Regions from separate parts of the Actinoallomurus sp. CA-150999 genome, predicted to be linked through region 1. Evidence: riboswitches for the same ligand, from Rfam matches in the RefSeq annotation. Region 1 holds a riboswitch; the other holds the start of a gene.
The links. Region 1 has a riboswitch for thiamine pyrophosphate ahead of ACQP2O_RS00560 (purine-cytosine permease family protein). Riboswitches for the same ligand answer to the same signal wherever they lie in the genome.

Region 1 (3,262 bases):
CCGGGTGCACCTCGACGACGGATCCGGGTTCGACCTGACCGAGGCGGGCACCCAGAAGCGGCTCGCGGTCTACGTCGTGCGCGACGCCGCGGAGGTCCCAGGTGTCGCCTCGCTCGGCCCGGACCCGCTCGCCGACGGTTTCACCGCGGACACGCTGAAGGGCATCCTCGACGGCCGGCGCACCCAGATCAAGGGACTGCTGCGCGACCAGAGCGTGATCGCCGGCATCGGCAACGCCTACTCCGACGAGGTCCTGCACGTGGCGCGGATGTCGCCGTTCAAGCTGGCGGCGAGCTTCACGGACGAGGACGTCGCGACGCTGTACGACGCGATCGTCCGTACGCTCGGCGATGCCGTCGAGCGCTCCCGCGGCCTGGCGGCCAAGGACCTCAAGGGCGAGAAGAAGGAGGGCCTGCGGGTGCACGGCCGGGCAGGTCAGAAGTGCCCGGTGTGCGGCGACACGATCAAAGAGGTGTCGTTCGCGGACTCCGCCCTGCAGTACTGCCCGACCTGCCAGACGGGCGGCAAGCCCCTGGCCGACCGCCGGATGTCCCGCCTGCTCAAGTAGGCCGCGCGCGGCGAGCGGCAGCACGTCATCGCCGGAGCCGGGCACCTCGTGTCAGGGGGTTGATTGAAGCTGAAAATCGTTCAACCTCAATGAACACGCCTGACAACACCCCCTCGGCCCGCCTCGGGCGATGCGCCTGCCGATCCACGATCCCAGACTCCTCAGCGGGCTGCCGGACCGTACGTCAGCGCGTGGCCGCCGCCCTCGCGGGCCGACGTCGACCGTGTCAGCGGACGGCCGCGGCCCTGCCGGAGCGTCGGAGGTCCGTGCTCAGCGGACCGGCGGGTGCGGACCGAACAGCACGCCCAGGGTGCCCCACCGCTTGATCTCGCAGCCGTTCTTGCGGCTGAACGTCGAGTCGACCTTCTTGCCGTTCCAGGTGCCCGTGACCGTGGCGGTCTCGGGGCCGCCGTAGATCTGGGTGCACATCACGTTCTTCGGCGTCGGGGCGAACGGGTCCTGGCCCGCCGCGCCCGCCGCGGTGAGCGCAGCGCACGCCTCCTTGGCCTTGGCCAGGTCGCCGCCGACAGGGTCGCAGGTGAGCGTCCGCGTCTTGGCCTGCGCCGTCTGCGAGTCGCGCACGGTGATGGTCAGCCGGGTCTTTCCCGCCCGCCCCGGCGCCGATGATCCAGGGGTGGACGGCCCGCTCGGCTTGACCGTCGCGTTGTCCTGCCCGCTGCCGCAACCGCCCAGCAACAGGGCGGCGGCGATGCCGGGGATGGCGACGGCCGCTGGTCCCAGTCTGGTTAGAGATTGCCTCATGACGATTCGACGCCGGGCGCCGGCTCGTGGTTCCGTTGACTTGTGAATGCCTTCAGGGACCAGGTTCCCGCCGTTGAGGTCGCCAAGGTTCCGGACGACGCATACCTCCTGGACGTGCGCGAACTGGACGAATGGCAGGCCGGGCACGCGCCTCGCGCGATCCACATCCCCCTCAGCCAGCTCGGCGCCCGCGCGTCCGAGGTGCCCACCGGCGAGGACGTCTTCGTCATCTGCCGGTCGGGGGCCCGGTCGGCGTCGGTGGTCATGGCGTTCAACAACGCCGGCTGGAAGACCGCGAACGTCTCGGGCGGCATGCACGCCTGGGTGGCGGCGGGCCGTCCGATGGTCAGTGAATCGGGCAGCGAGCCATACGTCGCCTGACGAGGTACATTAACGGCGGAAAAGTTCAGACCTCGCGGGAGCTCGGGCGACGACCGGGCTGAGAGGGCGGCTACGCACGTGCCGCCGACCGCTCGAACCTGACCGGGTAATGCCGGCGTAGGGAGTGTGCCTTGAGCACTGCCGTCGACGAACGTCCTCTCGACAACGAGGCCCCGTACACCCTCGACCAGCCCGCCCCCAAGGTCCTCAGCTTCTGGGACCAGAGCGCCTTCTGGGCCAACCTGGGCGTGAGCCTTCTCGCCTTCTCCGGCGCCTACTCGGTGCTCGCGCCGGACGCCCAGGGCAACCCCCGGCTGCCCATCGTCGCCGGGATCGTGGCAATGATCGTCGGCACCGTGATCGGCGGGATCATGCTCGGGCTGGCGGCCGTGTCGGGCACCCGCGCCGGCGTCCCGGCGATGATGATGCTGCGCGGCCTGTTCGGCACGCGCCTCTCGTACATCCCCACCGTGATGAACATCCTGCAGATGATCGGCTGGGGAACCTTCGAGCTGGTCACGATCGCGGGTGCGGCCAAGGAACTCTTCGGTGGCGGCCCGCACTGGGCGTACGTCATCGTCGCCGGCGTGATCACGACCGTGCTGACCATTTGGCCGCTCGGCTCCGTCCGGGTCCTGCGCCGGTACGTCACCGCGGCGGTCGTCCTGGCCCTCGCCTACTTCTACGTGCAGCTCGTCCGCCAGCCCCTGCCGAACCTCACCCACGGGTCGTGGAGCCACTTCTGGATCGGCGCGGACGCCGCGCTGGCCGTCTCCATCTCCTGGGTGCCCATGGCGGCCGACTACACGCGGCACTCCCGCTCCGAGCGGGCGGCGTTCGGTGCCGCGAGCGTGGCGTACGGGCTGACGCAGGTCGTCGCGTACGTCCTGGGCCTGCTGGCGCTCGCCCTGGTCGCCGGCGACTCGTCCAAGGTGTTCGGCCCGTTCCAGCACGTCGCCCTCGGCACGCTGTTCTTCGCCGTGTTCGTCCTGCGTGAGGTCGACCAGTCGTTCGCGAACGTCTACTCGACCGCGGTTTCGATCCAGAACCTCGTGCCCCGCGTGGACCGGCGGCTGCTCACCATCGCGCTGGGCGCCCTGACGACGCTGCTCGCCCTCGTCCTGAACATGAACAACTACTCGGGCTTCCTCACGCTGATCGGGTCGGTGTTCGTACCGATGCTCGGCGTGCTGGCCGTGGACTTCTTCTGCTTCACCGGACGGCGTGGCTGGGACGTCTCCGGCCGGGCGCCCGCCCGCTGGGGGATGGTCGTCGCGTGGGCGGCGGGCATCGCGACGTACCAGCTCATCAACCCCGGTCAGGTCGGATGGTGGTCGCGGATGTGGACGCACGTGCAGAGCACGCTGCACTTCACTCCGGCGGACTGGATGAGCGCCTCGCTCCTGTCCTTCGCCGTCGCGGCGGCGGTCACCGGCGCCATCGGCCTCATTCGCCGATGACCGGGAGGTCGGTCGGGGTTGGTTGGTTGGGGAAGAAGAGCCCCAATCGCACGTCACGGCGTCGTCGCGCCCGTCATGATGGGGATACGGA
Region 2 (3,262 bases), 4.5 Mb from region 1:
CTGCTGGCCACCGGCTGGGCGGATGACGACATCGAGCTGATCCGGATCATCGGCCTGCTCACCGACAAGTTCAGCCCGCTCGCCGCCGATGCGTTGAAACGTCGCAGAGACGGCACAGACGCATTGCTCTGGCTCGCCCAACGAGCCGCGGGCTGGGGACGGGTCTATCTCGTCGAAGCACTCTGTACGGCGGGCGTTCGCCGAGCCCGGTCCTGGCTGCTGCGGCAGGCGTGCGACGGCGACTACCTCAACGGCTACTTCGCGGGCAAGGTCGCGACGGCGGCTCATCTCCACGAAGCGATCACTTCGCCCGACGCGGACGACGAATTGATCGATCACTCCGGCCGCCTGCTCGGAATCATGGCTGACTGTGGCGGGATGGGGATGACCTGGGAGGGCTACCCTCCGATCCGCATCGTTCTGAATGCCTATGTCGGTCACCTCGTCGGCCAGACACCGAATCTGGATCGCTATCTCGCTGCCGCAGGCATCGCCGACCATCTTGCCCAGGCATCGCCCGATCGCCTTGCCATGACTCCAGACCATCGAGAACGGCTGGTCGACCGATACCTCGCCGTACTGCGACGCGCCGAATGGAGCGAAGCCGCACAGGCCGGGTTCGACCCCGCCAATGATTTCTTCGCCTGGTTCGCTCGAACGGTCGGATACCGACTCCGGTTGCCTGTTTTCCGCGAATCGGATGTCGACGAGTGATCCAACGAGTTCGGCGAGGAACTACTTGAGCCACTGGGCGGTGGGCCAGGTTTCGCGGCGCCAGGCGCTGTCCCAGAACATCCACTCGTACTCGGTGGCGCGGAAGAAGGCGCGGGCCATGCCCTCTCGCGTGGCCGCGTCGGTCGTCGCCGCCAGGCGGTCGGTGATGGCCTTCGCGCGTTCGGTCGATTCGGCGAAGGCCGGGTCGGAGTAGGTCGCGATCCAGGCGCGGTAGGGGTGGTTCTCGACACCGGCCGTGTTCTCGAGCAGGGCCGTGCCGACGTCCTGGTAGACCCAGAAGCACGGCAGCACGGCCGCCGCGAGCACCGGGTACGGGTCGGCGAGGGCCGTCGCCTGCAGGAACGACGAGTAACCGAGGCAGGTCGGGGAGGTGTCGATGCCCGCCAGGTCGTCGGCGGTCAGGCCGAACTCCTCGATGTAGCCGGCGTGCAGCGTACGCTCCGCCGCCAGCGCGGCGTGCGCGCTCTCGGCGAAGAAGACCGCGTCGTCGGTGTCGGTGGCCCGCGCGGACGCGACCGCGAGTGCCCGGGAGAACGCCTCCAGATAGCGGGCGTCTTGCACGATGTAGAATGCGAACCGTTCACGGTCGAGCGTGCCGGCGCTGAGTGCGGTGTTGAACGGGTGCTCGTGGATCGCGCGGATCAGGCGGGCCGAGCGCTTCCACACGTCGTCGCAGAACATCGGGTCCTCTCAGCGGTCACCGGACGGCGAGGCGAGGACGTTCGAGCAACACCAGGAAGCTCTGGTCACTGGTGACGTCCCTTCGCTAGTCCTAGCTAGATCAGGTTCGACGGGTGTGATCTCAGCCCGGATTCGCCCCGGGCACCCCGCGTCACCGCCGACCGTAACAACAACCGGCTGGACATGACCACCCGCCGCTGCCACCTTGCGGGTCGGGCGTCACACGGATAGCGCCCGAGGGCGGTCGTCCTCAGAGGGCCTTCCTGTACCAGTCGTCACCGTCCGCGACTGCCCGGCGCTCGAGGTAGTCCTGCAGCGATCGGGCGGCCCATAGGCGTTCGTCGGTCTCGTGGTCCCACACGAACAGGTCGTCGGGTCGTCCCGCCGGGACCCGGACGTACGCGAACCGATCTCCGCCGCCGTTGTCCCCTATGAACATGAGCTGGTCGAACGACATGTACAGCTGGGCGAAGTCGGCGCTCTCCCGGAATTCGGTGTTCTGCTCGATGATCTCCTGCACCGACCACACCAGGCAGGACCCGTAGTCGGCCCGCACACCGTCGGTCTCCCGCAGCAGCCGTCGCAGCTCCTCCGGAGCCGGCTGCCCCAGCCGCCGCTCGATCTGATCGATGCCCGCGTCGGACGCGGGATCGGCGAACTCGGCATCGTCGTACAGCCGCTCGATCAGGTCTCGCCACATCCCAGGCTCTCTCGCCGTCTGCAGGAATCGGAGCCTAGCGCGGCAGGTCGATCCGGTACTGGATGAAGCCGCGGTTCTCCGCCACCTTGTCGTACAGGCGCCGCGCCGTGGCGTTCGACTCGTGGGTGTGCCAGTACACGCGGGCGCAGTCGTGGGCCTTGGCCCAGTCGGTCACGGCCGCGATCAGGGCACGTCCCACGCCCATTCCCCGGGCCTCCGGCGCGGTGAACAGGTCCTGCAGGTAGCAGACGTCGGCGTCGGGAATCGACGTGCTGGCGTGAGGGAGGAAGTGCACGATGCCGATGAGCCGGCCGTCCAGCGTCGCGCCGAGGGCGTGCATGCGCGTGTCCGCCAGGAACTCGCGCCACGCCTGCTCGTACATCTCGGCGGGTTCCACGCGCTCGTAGAAGTCGATGTAGCCGCGGAACAGGTCCTCCCAGGCGGCCCTGTCGGACGGAACGAGTTTGCGGATGGTGATCATCGGTCTCCTGTCAGGTCGAGCGGGCCGGAGGTCGACGGACGCTTCCCGCGTACGGCCGGCGACGCGGACAGGCCCAGGCGTCCGAGCGTAAGGACGAGCGGTCTGCCGGAACACGGCCACTTCACGACGAAAGAGAAGAACCAATATTGCCGGTGCGGCGGACGGCGAGGGCGATCGCGCCGAGAAGTTCGGCGTGGTTCTCCAGGGCCCCGGTTGTCACGGTCACCGCCCGCGCCACCCCCGGCTGGGCGTAGCGCGTGATCATTTCGCGGATGCCGTCGGCGAGCACGCCGTTCGGCAGGCCGAGTTCGCCGCCGACGATGATCACCTCGGGGTTGAGCACGTTGCACATGTCGGCCAGCGTCCGGCCGATGGTGCGTCCTGCGTCGCCGACGACGCGGACGGCTCCCGAGTCTCCCGCCTCCAGCAGCCGGATCACGTCGGCGATGGTGAGCGGATCCGCGTGCATCGGCTGGAGGGCGGCGATGATGTTCGGCGTCGAGACCAGGGTCTCCAGGCAGCCGCGGCTGCCGCACCGGCACAGCAGACCGTTCGCCTCGACCTGCACGTGGCCCAGTTCGCCCGCGTAGCCGCTGACGCCCCGGTACAGGCGTCCATCGAAGATCAGCCCGGCGCCGACGCCGGTCGAGACCTTGACGAACACC

Region 2: another riboswitch for thiamine pyrophosphate. It lies ahead of ACQP2O_RS21555 (TenA family protein); the one in region 1 lies ahead of ACQP2O_RS00560 (purine-cytosine permease family protein).

The regions. Positions count from the first base shown of each region.
Region 1 covers NZ_CP192063.1:104,693-107,954, forward strand. The annotation lists gene ACQP2O_RS00545 (Fpg/Nei family DNA glycosylase) at 1-568, shown strand, start outside; gene ACQP2O_RS00550 (SSI family serine proteinase inhibitor) at 839-1,330, opposite strand; gene ACQP2O_RS00555 (rhodanese-like domain-containing protein) at 1,373-1,711, shown strand; TPP riboswitch at 1,736-1,852, shown strand; gene ACQP2O_RS00560 (purine-cytosine permease family protein) at 1,843-3,171, shown strand.
Region 2 covers NZ_CP192063.1:4,612,379-4,615,640, forward strand. The annotation lists gene ACQP2O_RS21550 (hypothetical protein) at 1-714, shown strand, start outside; gene ACQP2O_RS21555 (TenA family protein) at 736-1,416, opposite strand; TPP riboswitch at 1,477-1,575, opposite strand; gene ACQP2O_RS21560 (SMI1/KNR4 family protein) at 1,667-2,116, opposite strand; gene ACQP2O_RS21565 (N-acetyltransferase family protein) at 2,151-2,597, opposite strand; gene ACQP2O_RS21570 (ROK family protein) at 2,719-3,262, opposite strand, start outside.